2 regions of the Cytobacillus sp. FSL H8-0458 genome follow, and region 1 is predicted to be linked to the other one. Evidence: riboswitches for the same ligand, from Rfam matches in the RefSeq annotation. Region 1 holds a riboswitch; the other holds the start of a gene.
The links. Region 1 has a riboswitch for preQ1 ahead of queC (7-cyano-7-deazaguanine synthase QueC). Riboswitches for the same ligand answer to the same signal wherever they lie in the genome.
Positions count from the first base shown of each region.

Region 2: linked by a shared signal. The riboswitch ahead of queF (preQ(1) synthase) and the one ahead of queC (7-cyano-7-deazaguanine synthase QueC) in region 1 are both predicted to bind preQ1.

Region 1 is NZ_JBBOBR010000001.1:1,835,447-1,843,491, forward strand. Features, by position in the region: gene pxpB (5-oxoprolinase subunit PxpB) at 1-267, opposite strand, end outside; gene NYE23_RS08905 (CBS domain-containing protein) at 604-1,326, shown strand; PreQ1 riboswitch class I at 1,453-1,495, shown strand; gene queC (7-cyano-7-deazaguanine synthase QueC) at 1,549-2,208, shown strand; gene queD (6-carboxytetrahydropterin synthase QueD) at 2,212-2,688, shown strand; gene queE (7-carboxy-7-deazaguanine synthase QueE) at 2,681-3,412, shown strand; gene NYE23_RS08925 (ABC transporter ATP-binding protein) at 3,559-4,665, shown strand; gene NYE23_RS08930 (ABC transporter permease) at 4,655-5,458, shown strand; gene NYE23_RS08935 (ABC transporter permease) at 5,459-6,262, shown strand; gene NYE23_RS08940 (ABC transporter substrate-binding protein) at 6,259-7,332, shown strand; gene NYE23_RS08945 (divergent polysaccharide deacetylase family protein) at 7,421-8,045, shown strand, end outside.
Region 2 is NZ_JBBOBR010000001.1:3,300,194-3,308,238, forward strand. Features, by position in the region: gene NYE23_RS16280 (hypothetical protein) at 1-271, opposite strand, end outside; gene NYE23_RS16285 (helix-turn-helix domain-containing protein) at 419-892, opposite strand; gene queF (preQ(1) synthase) at 1,353-1,850, opposite strand; PreQ1 riboswitch class I at 1,961-2,006, opposite strand; gene mscL (large conductance mechanosensitive channel protein MscL) at 2,148-2,519, shown strand; gene NYE23_RS16300 (Bax inhibitor-1/YccA family protein) at 2,589-3,230, shown strand; gene NYE23_RS16305 (class F sortase) at 3,270-3,896, opposite strand; gene NYE23_RS16310 (copper amine oxidase) at 3,927-5,270, opposite strand; gene NYE23_RS16315 (anti-sigma factor) at 5,393-6,115, opposite strand; gene NYE23_RS16320 (RNA polymerase sigma factor) at 6,108-6,671, opposite strand; partial or broken gene NYE23_RS16325 (AhpC/TSA family protein) at 6,966-7,403, shown strand; gene NYE23_RS16330 (5-formyltetrahydrofolate cyclo-ligase) at 7,415-8,045, opposite strand, start outside.

The DNA of each region.
Region 1 (8,045 bases):
TTCCCCCAACTCTTCCATAAGCGGTTTTATGAGAGAACATATGAAATCAAATGGAAGCTCTCCATCTGAAAGCTGATAAATCTCAAATGGATTATAAAAAATAGTGACTGTTGTGTAGGCGGGTATGTATTCTATCATCCAATCTGGAGGATGTTTCTCGAGAAAGGCTGTCAGTGTCTGCACTTTTTGATGGGCATTCTCACTGATTTCATTCCCAAGTTCAATAAGAACTGCATTGTCTCCTAAAGGATGTACAGTGTACTCCATGATTTCACCAGCTTTCACAATGATGTAGGGAACTGAAGATTCTAAAATATTATTCAATAATAATAAATATTCATTTTCACCGAGACGAAATACACATATTATTCTTTCCTAAAATAAGGGAAATCTATATTTATTCACGTTAAGACGAAAAAATTTATTAGTAAACTTATATATTTATGCAATGTCTTCAGCTAAAGAATATAATATCATATAATAGATTGAAAATTCTATTTGTGCAAATTATTCTGCCGGAAGGCGAGCCAGAATCTTCATAGTTTATTTTGTCCTCTAATATGGGAATAAAGTAGGGACATTATGAATTAGGGAGAGATTATTGTGGGTACAGATATAAAAATGAACTTATCAGAAAGATTCGAGGCAGCCTTTAACCGTATTCACAAGGCTTTGAAACAATCTGCTAAACAAGCCAGAACAGACCGATTTTATAAGCTGATTGAAATACAGAAAAACCATTCGCTGATTCGATTATATGAGGATGATTTACATCAGTTTGCCAAACTGAGGAATGCTATTGTTCATGAAAAAATTGATCTGGATTATTATATAGCAGAACCGCACCTGGAAACGGTGGAAAAAATTGAACTGATTGCCGGCCATTTTGAAAAGCCCAAAACCGCGATTTCGATTGCTGCCACACCGGTTTTTTATTTTTATGAGGATGGCAAGCTTTCAGATGTACTGGCCATTATCAATAAATTTTCGCATTCCCAGTTTCCCATTTACTCGCGGGAAGAAGAATATTCCTGGCTGTTAACCTCGGCGGATATTGTAAAATGGATGGCCGAGCATTTTACAGAAGAAACGATCCAGCTGCAAAAGGTGAAAATCAAGGAGCTTTTCAACAAGAAATCCAAGCATCAAATAGCATTTGCCGGCACGAATACTTCTATTTTCGATTTGGAGGATATGTTTGAGGAATGCAGAAATAAAAATGAAAAGCTTGAAGGAATCATTGTTACTGATAATGGAAAGCCGACTGAAAAACCAAAAGGCATCATTACAGCCTGGGACCTGCTGGAGGCCGATTCAGAAAATTAGATGAGCGTTTATTAATGTTGCATGATTTAGAATTATAAAACTTTTTATTTGAGAATAAGTAACACCTTCTAAAATTCCTGTAAAGATGATAATATAAACTGATAGTTCAATAGAAAATCCGTGTACACGGTAGAGGTTCTAGCTACCCTCTTTAAAAAACTAAGGAAAACAGGTCTGCTTTCTTAGTGGTCCTGTTTTTCTATGTTAAAGGAGAATTTTCAAATGAAAAATGATAAAGCGCTCGTTGTATTCAGCGGCGGCCAGGATAGTACTACCTGCTTATTCTGGGCAAAGGAACGTTTTGCCGAGGTGGAAGCAGTCACTTTTAATTATAATCAGCGGCATAAGCTTGAAATTGAATGTGCCCAGCAAATAGCAAAAGATCTGGGAATCAGGCATCATATCCTTGATATGTCCCTTTTGAATCAGCTTGCGCCAAACGCACTGACACGTGATGATATAGAAGTAAAGGATGGAGAGGAAGGAGGGCTTCCATCCACATTTGTGCCCGGGAGAAACCTTTTATTTCTGTCCTTTGCCGGAGTGCTGGCGAGTCAAATCAATGCAAGGCATATTATTACAGGGGTTTGTGAGACAGATTTCAGCGGCTACCCTGATTGCCGGGATATTTTTATAAAATCACTGAATGTCACACTGAGTCTGTCGATGGATGGGCAGTTTGTAATCCATACACCTTTAATGTGGCTCAATAAAGCTGAGACATGGAAGCTGGCAGATGACTTGGATGCCCTTGAGTATGTGTGTAATAATACGCTGACATGCTACAACGGCATTCCGGCAGATGGCTGTGGTGAGTGTCCTGCATGCCATTTAAGACAAAAGGGCCTTGAAGAATACCTCAATGAAAAGGGGGAGCTTTAAGCCATGTACGGATTTAGGATTGTTGAAAAACTCCAAAAGATCAATGAAGACATTAAGCCGGATCAGCTGAAATACCACCATAAGCGTGTAATGGTCAGCAAGGAATTCACTTTTGATTCAGCCCATCATCTGCATTGCTATGAAGGCAAATGTAAAAACCTGCATGGCCACACCTATAAGGTGATTTTTGGCATAAGCGGATTCGTGGATGACAGAGGGTTAATGATTGATTTCGGCGACATAAAAGAAATCTGGAAAAATGAGATTGAGGTATTTCTTGACCACAAGTATCTGAATGAAACGCTGCCCCCTATGAATACGACAGCCGAGAATATGGTTGTTTGGATTTATGAAAAAATGCAAGAAAGCCTGCAAAACAGAATAGAGCAATATGACGGTGCAAGAGTTGAATTTGTGCGCCTTTTTGAAACTCCTACAAGCTATGCTGAAGCAAGAAGGGAGTGGATGGAGATTGAGTAAGATTCCTGTACTGGAAATCTTCGGGCCGACCATTCAGGGGGAAGGAATGGTGATTGGCCAGAAAACGATGTTCGTCCGTACAGCAGGCTGTGATTATTCCTGCAGCTGGTGTGATTCCTCCTTTACCTGGGATGGAAGTGCGAAGGACAGCATCCGCCAAATGGAACCGGATGAAATTTGGAAGGAGCTTAAAGAACTCGGCGGGGACGGATTTTCTTTCGTAACCATTTCGGGCGGCAATCCGGCTCTTCTGAAAAATTTGGGTGAATTAATTTCTCTGCTTAAAGCTGATCGTATTAAGCTCTGCCTAGAAACACAGGGAAGCCGCTGGCAGGATTGGTTTTATGAAATTGATGAACTGACCTTGTCCCCAAAGCCGCCGAGTTCAGGCATGAATACGGACTTCGATGTGCTCGATCTGATCGTGAATAAACTGCAGGCCTGCAGAAGGGAAGATCAGCAGTTCTCTCTGAAGATCGTTGTTTTTGATGATGCGGATTATGAATATGCCAAAAACGTGTATCAGCGCTATCCAGGGGTTCCGTTTTATCTGCAAGTGGGAAATGATGATACGGTAACAGCAGACGACAGGAATTTACTGCAGAGGCTGCTTGATAAATATGACTGGCTTATTGAAAAAACGATTCATGACAGTGAGCTGAAAGATGTGAAAGTACTTCCGCAGCTGCATACCTATGTATGGGGCAATAAGCGGGGAGTGTAGCATCCGGAAATCCCGCATTCAAGATGCGGGGTTATTTTTGTTATGTAAGTTGCAATATATGACAGATTCCGGGCAATTTATGATATTATACGTTTGAACTTAACAAGGCATACATACTGTAAATTTCTATAGATAGGGAGAGTTAGATGACAGATAACACCATTATCCGTTTTAATTCGGTGACAAAAAGATATGATAATGACCCACCTGTTTTAAAAAATGTCAGCTTCGAAATTGAACGCGGGAAGTTCTATACCCTGTTGGGGCCATCGGGCTGCGGCAAAACGACGATTTTGCGGCTGATTGCCGGCTTTACTGAACCTTCTGAGGGGGATATTTATTTTAATGGAAAAATCATTAATCTTGTTCCCGCCAACAAAAGACAAGTAAATACGGTTTTTCAGGATTACGCCCTGTTTCCGCATCTGAATGTTTATGAAAACATTGCATTCGGCTTAAAAATCAAAAAAATGAAGAAAGCGGATATCGAGAAGAAAGTAAAAGAAGCACTGAGGTTTGTAAATCTTGAAGGCTATGAAAACCGGGAAATTAAAGAAATGTCAGGCGGGCAGCGCCAGCGTGTTGCCATCGCAAGGGCCATTGTCAATGAGCCTGAGGTCATTCTCCTGGATGAGCCCCTATCCGCACTTGACCTGAAGCTGCGTACTGAAATGCAGTATGAGCTTAGGGAACTGCAGAGAAATCTTGGCATCACATTTATTTTCGTTACACATGACCAGGAGGAAGCACTGGCCATGTCAGATGAAATCTTCGTGCTTAACAGCGGAAGCATCGAGCAGAGCGGAACTCCTACTGATATTTATGACGAGCCGATCAATCGCTTTGTAGCTGATTTTATTGGGGAATCCAATATTGTTGCCGGAACGATGATCAAGGATTATCAGGTACAGTTTGCCGGGAAGTTATTTGAGTGTGTTGACGGAGGCTTTGAGCCGAATGAAGAAGTTGAGATCGTGATCCGGCCTGAAGACCTCGCTATTACAGCCCCGGATGATGGGAAGCTGAAGGTTAAAGTTGACTCCCAGCTTTTCAGGGGAGTGCATTATGAGATTAGCTGCTATGACAGCGATGGCAATGAGTGGCTCGTCCATTCAACCAAAAAAGCGACCGTTGGAGATCTAATTGGCCTTCATTTCGACCCTGAAGCCATTCACGTCATGAGGCATGGGGAAACCGAAGAGGAATTTGATAAGCGTCTGGAAGCTTATGAAGAGGGAAGCCATGAGAACTAATTCCCGCAATTTTTATTTAATTCCTTATGTGCTTTGGATTGCCCTCTTTGTTGTGACACCTTTGCTTCTTGTCCTATATTATTCGTTCTTTGATATTGAAGGGCATTTCACATTTGAGAATTATCGGAAATTCTTTACGCCTGTTTATTTAAAGATGACTCTCAGCTCTTTTTGGTATGCTTTTTTAATAACGTTATTTTCATTGCTGATCGCATATCCAACAGCCTACTTGCTTACGAAAACGAAGCATAAGCAGTTGTGGCTCTTACTGATCATCCTGCCATCCTGGATTAATCTGCTTTTGAAAGCGTATGCTTTCCTTGGCATCTTCGGGACATATGGCGCTGCTAATAGCTTTCTGGAAGCGATGGGAATTGGCGGAAGGCAAATCCTGTTTACGGATTTCAGCTTTATCTTTGTGTCGGTCTATATTTTTCTTCCTTTTATGATATTGCCGATATTTAATTCTTTGGATGAATTGAATCCGACGCTTTTGGATGCTTCCAATGATTTGGGCGGTTCTTCCTGGGTAACATTCAAGCGTGTTATCTTTCCGTTGACACTGGATGGCGTGAAAGCAGGATGCCAGATTGTCTTTATCCCTGCTTTATCATTATTCATGCTGACAAGACTGATTGCAGGAAACCGTGTCATCACTCTTGGAACCGCCATTGAGCAGCATTTTCTTGTGACACAGGATTGGGGAATGGGCTCTACCATTGCCGTCTTCCTGATTATTGCCATGGTGCTCATTATGGTGCTGACAGGCAGAAGAAAGCGGGGGATCCTATAAATGAAAAATAACAGGAAATGGCCGGCAGTTTATTTGGCTCTTATCTTTATCATCCTGTACGCCCCGATCTTTTATTTGATCTTTTATTCATTCAACAGCGGAGGGACCATGTATCAGTTCGAAGGATTTACTTTGGATTGGTATCGGGAGCTGTTTGCGGATACCCGATTGCTCATCATTGTTCTGAACACGGTTATTATTGCTCTTTTATCTGCAGCGATATCCACCATCATTGGAGTAGCCGGGGCACTTGCGATTGCTTATGCACGAAAGCGCAGAGTGAAAAACACACTGTTGTCATTGAATAATGTGCTGATTGTCAGTCCGGATGTTATTATTGGCGCGTCGTTTTTAATTCTCTTTACGATGATTGGACTTAAGCTTGGATTTGTATCTGTTTTACTGGCACACATTGCCTTCAGTGTTCCGATTGTCGTCCTGATGGTTTTGCCGAAGATTGAAGAGATGAACACCTCGATGATTTATGCTGCCATGGATCTTGGTGCCAGCAGGTTGGATGTACTGACTAAGGTCATACTCCCTTATATCACTCCTGGAATTTTCGCAGGCTTTTTCATGGCCCTGACCTATTCCCTGGATGATTTTGCCGTCACTTTCTTTGTTACAGGTAATGGCTTTACCACTTTGTCTGTTGAGATTTATTCACTGGCAAGAAGGGGAGTTTCACTAAATATTAATGCTTTATCCGCTTTGCTTTTCCTATTTACCATCATTCTGGTTACAGGCTATTACTTTATTACAAAGCGCAATGAGAAACCGAATGGAATGGGGGTAAGGCAATGAAGAAGCTGATTCAGGCGCTCGCCGCCGTATTAATCGTTTCATTTGCCTTGTTGTACATCGTTTCCGGACTGAATTCCTCCCAGGGCTACACAAGCGGCAATACATTGACCATTTTTAACTGGGGCGATTATATTGATGCAGACCTGGTGGATAAGTTCGAACAGGAAACAGGCATTAAAGTCATCTATGAAACATTTGATTCCAATGAAGCGATGATGACGAAAATTGAACAGGGCGGCACAGCCTATGATATTGCAGTTCCATCAGAATATGCGATTGAAAAAATGAAAGAGGAAAACCTGCTTTTGCCGGTTGATCATTCTAAAATTCCAAACCTGAAATATATTGATCCGCGTTTTATGGACCTGCCTTTTGATCCTGAAAATGAGTTTTCGATCCCCTATTTCTGGGGCACAGTCGGAATTCTTTATAACACCGATATTTTGGGCGATAAAAAAATCACGAGCTGGAATGACCTATGGGATCCTGAATTAAAGAACCAGATCCTGCTGATTGATGGGGCACGGGAAGTAATGGGCATGGGGCTCAACAGTCTGCATTATTCTCTGAATGACAAAAATAAAGACCATTTGATCGAAGCTAAAGAAAAACTCGATCGTCTTACTCCTAACATTAAAGCCATTGTGGGTGATGAAATCAGAATGCTGATGGAAAATGATGAAGCCGGCATTGGCGTGGTCTGGTCCGGCACGGCACAGGAACTCATGTGGGAGAAGGATAATCTTGAATATGTAGTTCCGGAAGAAGGCTCCAATTTGTGGTTTGATAATATGGTCATCCCTAAGACTGCCCAAAACCCGGAAGCGGCCCATCAGTTCATGAATTTCATCCTTGATCCGGAAAATGCAGCGCAGAATACAGAATACGTGGGGTATTCAACGCCAAATAAAGAGGCGCTGAAATATATGGACGAAGAAACAATCTCTGATGAACGTTTTTATCCGGATGAAGAAATGACAGCCCGGCTGGAGGTTTATGAGAACCTTGGAAAAAGGATGCTCGCTTATTATAATGAGCTTTTCCTTGAATTTAAAATGCATAAGAAATAGGGTACTGCCAGGATTAATATCCTGGCAGTTTTTGCATTGGAACGGTTTTAAGAAATCAGGGAATGCTAGCGCAAAGGAGGATGGAAAAATGAAGAGATTCATCAGCATATTTTTATTGATTTTTTCATTCGGAAGTATAGCAACTCCCATAAGTGCTGCCTATCAAAAACCTGAATTGGCCATTGTCATTGACGATCTTGGGAACAATATGAAGGGAACAAAAGAAATGATGGAACTGCCGGTGACCTTGACGGCTGCCATAATGCCCTTTATGCCAACGACAAAAGAAGATGCAGAACTGGCTAATAAAAATGGGCATGAAGTAATCGTTCATATGCCGATGGAGCCGAAAAGAGGAAAACGGAGCTGGCTTGGGCCGGGTGCAATCACAACAGATTTAACCGATGAGGAAATCCGCAGCAGAGTAGAGAGCGCCATTAAAGAAGTGCCCCATGCGGTCGGCATGAATCATCATATGGGTTCAAGAGCCACTGAAAATGAACGGGTCATGAGGGTTGTCCTTGAAGTATGTAAAGAACACGGTTTATTTTATCTCGACAGCAAAACAACCGGAAAAAGCGTTGTCGGCAAGCTGGCAGATGAAATTGGAGTCCCTTATGTCGAAAACAATATTTTCTTCGATGATATTTACACGACAGCACATATCACAAAACAGGCAGACAGACTTGCTGAAAAACTTGTGAAAAACGAAC
Region 2 (8,045 bases), 1.5 Mb from region 1:
GCAATGCAGATCTTTCTGTATCTGACTCAACATGAATACTTACAACAAAGGTAGCACTTAGCTGATTTGGCTGGGTGCTATTATTCTGTTCTAAGAATAGATCATGAACCTGAACAGATATTGACTCATCTGCCTTATTTGAGAGTGTAAGTTCTTTCATCCTTAAGACAATTTCTTCATGCAGGTTAGAAACATCCTGATTTGCAACTGTATTCACCTTGATTTCCCCAAAAACCTTACCGCCTTTTACTGCTTCGATAGTTGCTGACATTTCATAATTCCCCCTTGGAATAACCATTAGTTTATTTTGTGCTGCGTTTATTGCTACTTATGTTAAGTCTTAGATGTATGTATCAATTAGACTATTTCTTATAAGCGTCCCCTCCCTTCAAGGGTAGGCGATCAATTAAGACCGCCCTTATTTTCTTAAATGCTCCTTCAGTGAAGGCTTGTATTTAAAAATTAACTCGTCTAATTCATTCATAAATTCCCTATTATCAATTAGGTGTTCTGATATCAACATTAATGATTTCAAATTTATACTAGCTACTAATCCATCTTTTGAAAGTTGATTAAGCTTATTTGCCTCATCAAGACCCTTGATATATTTCCTACTCATAGATTCTTCAATTTGTCTCATTGTCTCTTGGATAAGATAGATAGTTGTTATTGTTTGTTTATCACTAGCCGAAATTTCTTTTGAAAATAATTCTTTATTAATGTTGCTGAATTCAGGAATATTAGTTTGTAGATCATTGAGTCTTTTCTCCGGAATTCTTGATGTTTTTCCCTTAATCCAGTCGGTAACAGTTTGATTACTGACTCCTATTTTCTCTGCGACCTCCTTATACTGAATATCGAATACTTTACAAATAAATTCTAATCCGATCATTATAAATTTTACACCTCTTCTTTTCTGACTGAATCAGATGTTAACTTTATAATAATCTGACCGAATCAGATTGTCAATATTATTTCTGATTTAATCAGAAAAATTTTTTTCACTGATAACCATTAATAAGACTATATTCCCAATAAACTACAATTTCAAGAGGTTGACTTCCAAAAAAATACAAATATCAGCAAGTTTTTTATAGTTTTTTAACTTTTTTTCAAAAAAATTGAATTTCCCACTCCAATTTTTTAAATCTGAAAAATTGGAATGAAATATCATGAATTGAAGACGTTACTAAACAGCCTTTGCGCTTAATTTTAGTCACCAAACCAAATATTAAAGTCACGTAGTCACCAAGTGTCACTTTTAGTCACCATGTAGTCACCAAATCCATAAAAAAAAGAACCTTACCATAAAAAGGTCGCAAAAAATGGTAAGGTTCTTATTATTAATGGTCTTAGCGATTGTCAATTGTCTCCGGATATAGATCATGGTTCATCAAGCGGTAATCGGCCATTTTTTCATATTTCGTCCCCGGCTTTCCGTAGTTGCAATACGGATCGATGGAGATTCCGCCACGTGGTGTAAATTTGCCCCAAACCTCAATATAGCGGGGATCCATTAATTCGATAAGATCATTCATAATGATATTCATGCAGTCCTCATGGAAATCGCCATGATTTCTGAAGCTGAAAAGATATAGCTTCAATGACTTGCTCTCTACCATCTTTTGATCCGGAATATAGCTGATATAGATGGTCGCAAAATCCGGCTGGCCTGTTTTTGGGCAAAGGCTCGTAAACTCAGGACAATTAAACTTTACAAAATAATCGCGGTTTGGATGCTTATTATCAAAAGCCTCCAGAATCTCAGGAGCATATTCAAAAAGATATTTAGTACCCTGATTTCCCAACAATGTAATATCCGTTAATTCCTCATCTTTTCTTCCTGACATAAAAATAGCCTCCCTTTATATGATCCCGCTGATCCTAAAGAGAGGTCCGAAAAGTACAGCTTGAAAAATAAAACCATATCCTCTCGTGGATATGGTTGATTATTATAATCAAAGCCATAGTTTTTTATAGAGGGTGAAGCTATGAACCTCTCCCGCTCACACGGGAATAATAGAAATATAATTGTCATAGTTACTATAGAGAAAAAGCCTGTTTCTGTCAATAGGTGCATCCTTATCTGGTTTTCATACATTCTTCATAGTATAATAACGGTAATTTTCAAAGAAAGGTGACTTGTTATGTGGAATGAGTTTAAAAAATTCGCCCTAAAGGGAAATGTCCTGGATTTGGCGGTTGGGGTTGTAATCGGAGCTGCCTTCGGAAAGATTGTATCTTCCCTTGTAGATGATATCATAATGCCGCTGGTCGGATTGCTGATGGGCGGAGTTGACTTTACCGAACTGATGGTTAAGGTCGGCGGAGCACAAGTGAAATACGGTTTATTCATACAGAATGTGGTGGATTTCTTCATCGTGGCATTCTCCATTTTCGTCTTTATCAGGATTATCAACAATCGTTTTAAAAAGAAAGAAGAAGCAGCACCTGAACCAGCTGTGGATAAAAACGTTGAGCTTTTAACTGAAATAAGAGACCTATTAAAAAATAAATAATTTATGAAACTTAAATAATAGCTCAGTCGTATATACATATACAAATGAATTTAGAGGAGAAATGAAGAAATGTATGTACAGCATACCGCAAATAACAGTTATTTACCCTCTGTTTTACGGGCGTTTGCCTTATCATTGGGGATTGCATTTACCGGAACGATGGCGGGTGTTTTCATCCCTCCAGCCCTGTTTTTGCCGCTGATGCTTCTTGAACTCGGAATGCTGCTTTTCGCTTTCCTGCTCCGCCGTAAAAAAGCTATTGGGTATACATTCCTTTATGTATTTACATTTATTTCAGGGATGACGACCTACCCGATTGTTGCCCACTACCTGGCTGCTATTGGACCCAACCCTGTTTTAACAGCACTTGCGACGACAACGGTTGTGTTCACAGGCTTAGCCGTATATGCTTCGACAACGAAACGGGACTTATCTTTCCTTGGCGGCATGCTGATGGCGGCATTGCTCGCTCTTATTGCGATTGGAATTTTCAGCCTCATCTGGCCATTAAGCTCTAATGCTATGCTCGCGTTCTCCTTCATCGGAGTGCTCGTGTTCAGCGGATATGTGCTATTCGACTTCAACCGCATGAAGCAGTATGGAGTGTCACCGGAAGAAGTGCCTTTGATGGCTCTTAACCTATATCTTGATTTCATCAACCTGTTCATTAATATCCTTCGCATTTTTGGAATATTGGGGAGCCGGGACTAATAGAAGAAATAAAAGCAGGAGCTTAATCTCCTGCTTTTATTATTGCTTTAATTGAGTATAAACTACAAGCCTCTTTGAATGCTGGGTGCTTTCAGGATCATAAACGCCTGTACAGGTAATTAAATTTAGAGCACTTCGGCTGGTATAGCCAAAAATCTTTTTTAAGGGTGCATTTAATCTGGGATATGCCTGGACATCAACCACTTCGAATACCTTTTGCTCCTTAGTATTTCCTTTCACGATCACCTCATCACCAGGCTTCAGTTTTTTTAAATCGAAGAAGACTGCGGGACCTTTTTTGCTGTCAACATGACCGGCTATTACCGCATTCCCAGGTTCTCCCGGCATAAAGCCAGCACCATACCATCCAGTTGTATCAAAACCAGCAGGCACATCCATCTCCCCATCACCGAGAAGACCCACTTCCTCAACTGGGGCTTTAACCCCTATTGAAGGAATTTCAATTACAGCAGGGATCACTCCTGTTCTTTCGTCCTTGATAATATCTATACTTTCTTGTGTTTTAGCTTGTTGAGAAGGCTGAATTGCAGCAGCCTCCTCAACAGCTTGTGCAGTAACGTCTGTTCCTTCCGGCTTGCCTTTTTCGGCACAGCCCGTTAATAGTAAGGCCGCCCCAAGTAAAGCAGCTATTAATGGCTGTTTCATCCTGCAATCACTCCAAGCTTTACAGCCTTCTTAATTTTTTTCCACTTTTCTTCTTACTGCCATTGCCGTTATACCTGCTGCAGCAAATAATCCTGCAAGGAGCATTTCAAATGGCATCTCCCTTTCAGCCGTACCTCCCATGCCTGTTTTCGGCATTTCAGCCGGCATGTTAATGGCAAACTTTTCAGGAAACTGGTCAACAATGGAGCCGGAAAGGCCTTTAGCAGGATTCAGCATATGTGCGTAAGCTTCCCTTGCTTGTTCATATGCCTTTTCGTAGTCACCTGCTGCATAACTGTCAAATGATCCTACAAGCTGATTTACATGCATTTGTAAGCCATCTGCCAGTGCACCAGATTTCAATCTTCCGTCCGTCGCAGTTTCCAGGAATTTTGAAAATTCACCGCGGTAACTGTCCAGATTCTTTAATGCCTCCTCCTTCTTTGCTTCATCACCTGCTTCTGTTGCCTTCACATATTCTACAAAAAATCCGATATGCTCTGACCACATATTCTCAAACTGCTTGCCGGCTTCATCCCCATAAACAGACGATATTGCAGCTGCAAGATCTTTCGTATTGGCAGCAAGTGCCCCCGCAGAAGCTTCGAAATCTTCTGATCCATCAATGCCATTTTGCATAGCCGTTACTGCTAAACTGGCATGTTCTGTCAGCAGATGATCAAGATGTGCTCTTAGATCAGCCGCAGGGGTAACAGCCATTGTTTCATGAAACTTTTCCGGAAACTGGTCGCTGATGGCACTGGACAGGCCTTTCGCTACCATGTGCATATGATGTATGGATTCTCGTTCATATTGGTAGGCTTTCTCATAGTCACCCTTAACATAGCTGTCGAACGCACCGACAAGCTGATTCACATGCATTTGCAGTCCATCAGCAAGGGAAGATGATTCCAGCCTTTCACCAGTGGCCGTTTCCAGAAACTTCGAAAAGTCACTTCTGTAATTATCGAGCTTGCTTAAAGCTTCATCTTTGGCAGCCTGGTCATTACTTCCAGACGCTTTCACATAATCTACAAAGAATCCAATATGGTTTGTCCACATTTCATTAAACTGCTGTCCAGCATCTGTGCCATAGACCGATTCAATTGCTGCCGTTAAATCTGTTGTATTATCATTCAATGCATTTGCAGCTGCGTCAAAATCCTTCGCACCCTCAGCCCCCTTTCGCATCGCCTCTGCTGCAAGGTAGGCATGTTCACTAAGCAAATGGCCTAATGAGGAGCGCAAGTCTGATGACGGTGTCTCTACGGAAGGGTTCGAAGGCTCAAGATTATGTGCCGAGACTGCACCTCCTGCAGAAGCCAATAGAGTTAAACTAAGCGGAATTGCCAGATAGGATTTGCGGAATTTCATTTTCATCTCTCCTTTTTTTGTTTTTACATAAAGCTAACGGAGAGTATTTTTATTTGGATCACTTTTTTTCTGAAAAAATTTTAAGCCGCCTTTCCTGGAACAAAAAGGCGGCTTAAGAATGATTAATTATTCGGGGCTAATTGTGAGGCTAGCACCATTGAACCTTTAGGTGTTTGGCTGGTTTCATCCGGCTCAAGTGTAATTGCTACTGTATCCCAATTAATATTTTCTTCGGCATTCAGCTGAAAAACAACCGCCCCTTCTCCATTTCCGGTGGAAACAAAGGTCCCCGCCCTCTCAGGCTGCTCATTTTCAATCAGCCAAACCTGATAAACTTCTTCGTTTTGCAGATCCTGCAGCTGTGAAGCCTGAATTACAATGCTAAGCTGATTGCCATTTTTCACAATGGATGCGGTTCCCTGGGCTTCGCCTTCTACAGGCTCGAGCGGGACATAGCTTAACACCCTATCAATTGTCTCCTGCTTCTTTGGCAAAACTGCCTGATCTTGATTGTTCAGTAAATAAAGATTTCCTGCAAGTGACAAAAACAGGGCTGCTGCCATAGCTGGCACTAATATTCCCGGCCTTTTCTTTTTGTTAATTTCAGCTTGGCTTTGATGAGCCCCTTCTTCCAAAATATTGGCCATCACCCGATCTTTCATGCCGGCTGGAGGGAGGGCAGGTTCCGATCTATAAGGAAGGACATCAATCAGCGACTCCCATTCTTTCAGTTCTTCTTTACATTCCGGACAATTATCCAGATGTTCTTCAAACTTTCTTTTCTCTTCTTCATTCATATGGCCATTGAAATAATCGATTAATCCATCACAGTAATTCTCAGTCATTGCTCTCCCCTCCTTCCTTTTCCAAATGGGTCCTTAAATGCTTCAAAGCCAGCCGCAGCCTTCCTTTTACTGTACCGAGAGGCAACTCGGTCTGCTCTGAAATTTTCTGATGTGTTAATCCTTTATAATAGAACAGATCAATCATTTTTTGCTGGTCACCCTTTAACTTTGCAACAGCTCTCTTAACCAAATTCCCCTGTTCTTTCCATTCCGCAATATTCTCAGGGTTTTTTGAGTCAATAGATATGCTGTCATTTTCCTTAAACTCCAATGATTCATGCGGTTTTTGTTTTCTCATAACATCCAAAGCCGTGTTTCTTGTCAATGTCAGAAGCCAGGAGGAGAATTTGCCTTTATCCTCCGAATAACTGGAGTGCTTTCTCCATAATTTCATGAACACTTCCTGTATAATCTCTTCTGAAAGTTGCGGATCCTGGGTCATTTTATAGATAAATGAATACAGCAGCTTTTCGTAGCGGTCGTACAGCTTTTCAAGAGCTTGGCTGTCTTTTTGCAAAATACCTCTATACAGTTCTGCATCCTTAATTTCGGACATAATTTACTCCTTTTTGTATGATAAGTGATTTCATCATACTAAACAGCCCGCTGCCAAACAACATTCTTTATTAAGAAAACTATTTTTCTGGCCGATTGGATCACATCAATTCTTATTTCTTTATTCCTTTAAAAAGATTGGGTATGATCAGAAGTAAATCCGAAAGGCGGGATAATTATGAATTATATTTTAGAAACACAAATTCCTGATAATAATATTACGCTTGAACAGGCCATCAGCAGCCAGTACACAATGGCTGTTTTCGTCCGCCATCTTGGCTGACCGGTCTGCCGGGAATATCTTGCGCAGTTGCGCGAGCGCATAAATGAAGTAGAAGCAAAAGGATTTCAAGTCATTGTCATTGCTCCTTCGAAAGGAACCTTTATCAGTCAATTCCTTGAGCAATTCGGTCCGTTCCCTTTTCCGATCCTCGGCGACCCTTCCCGGGAAGCTTATAGAGGAATGGGACATAAAACCATGCCAAAATGGAAGCTTCTTTCAAAAGCAGCACTTGGATTTATTACAGGAAAAGTCGGCGGCTTTATCCCTAAGGATGAAAAACAAAAGGAGTTTGTCATGAAATCCATGAAAACTCAGGATGTATACATTCAGGGCGGGACATGGCTTTTCTCGCCTCAGGGAAAACTTTTATGGAAGCATATTGATGAATCCCCTGAAAATCACGCAAAGATTGATGATGTTTTAAAGAAAATGGACGAAGTTAAAGCTTAAAAGGCAGTCAATTACTTGGCTGCCTTTCCTTTTGTGATCTCCCATATTTCACGCAAAACCGGCATCTCTTCCATTTCCTTATCCGTTACAAGATCCCATTGAATCCCGGTTGGTTTTGGATAGGGCGTATTGGTTTTGATCAGTTCCTTTTCAGTGGCAATCCAGTCGACAGTCAGATCATAAGGATCCCTCGGGATATCTGCCTCTGTCACCTGGGCACTGTTAACCGTTCCAATCACAGGGATTTCAGGATTCCCCAGTTCCCTGATTATCGCATACTCCCGGTCAGCATAGCCCTCCCCTTTTCCGACCCGCCGGCCATCCCGGTGAAGCCCCACTGATCCGGCAAAAAACAAATCAATCCTCGGCAATTGTGTGAGGGGAACTTCTTTTCCGTATGAGTGAATGTGCTTAAGGCTCGCTGCTTTTCGCTCCTCCCCCGCAGGTACCCATTCCGGCTTTACCATAATAAAGCCTGCTTTCAGCCGTGGAGTTGGAACCAGCAATGTCTTTCCATCTTTCAGAATTTGGGTGCGGACCGGCAGCTGCGGAGAATCAGGATTTACCTTAATTACCTTAGCCTCTTTATACTCAGGCAAAGTAAAAACAAATGCAGCCGCTTTTTCAGCTCCTTTGAAATTG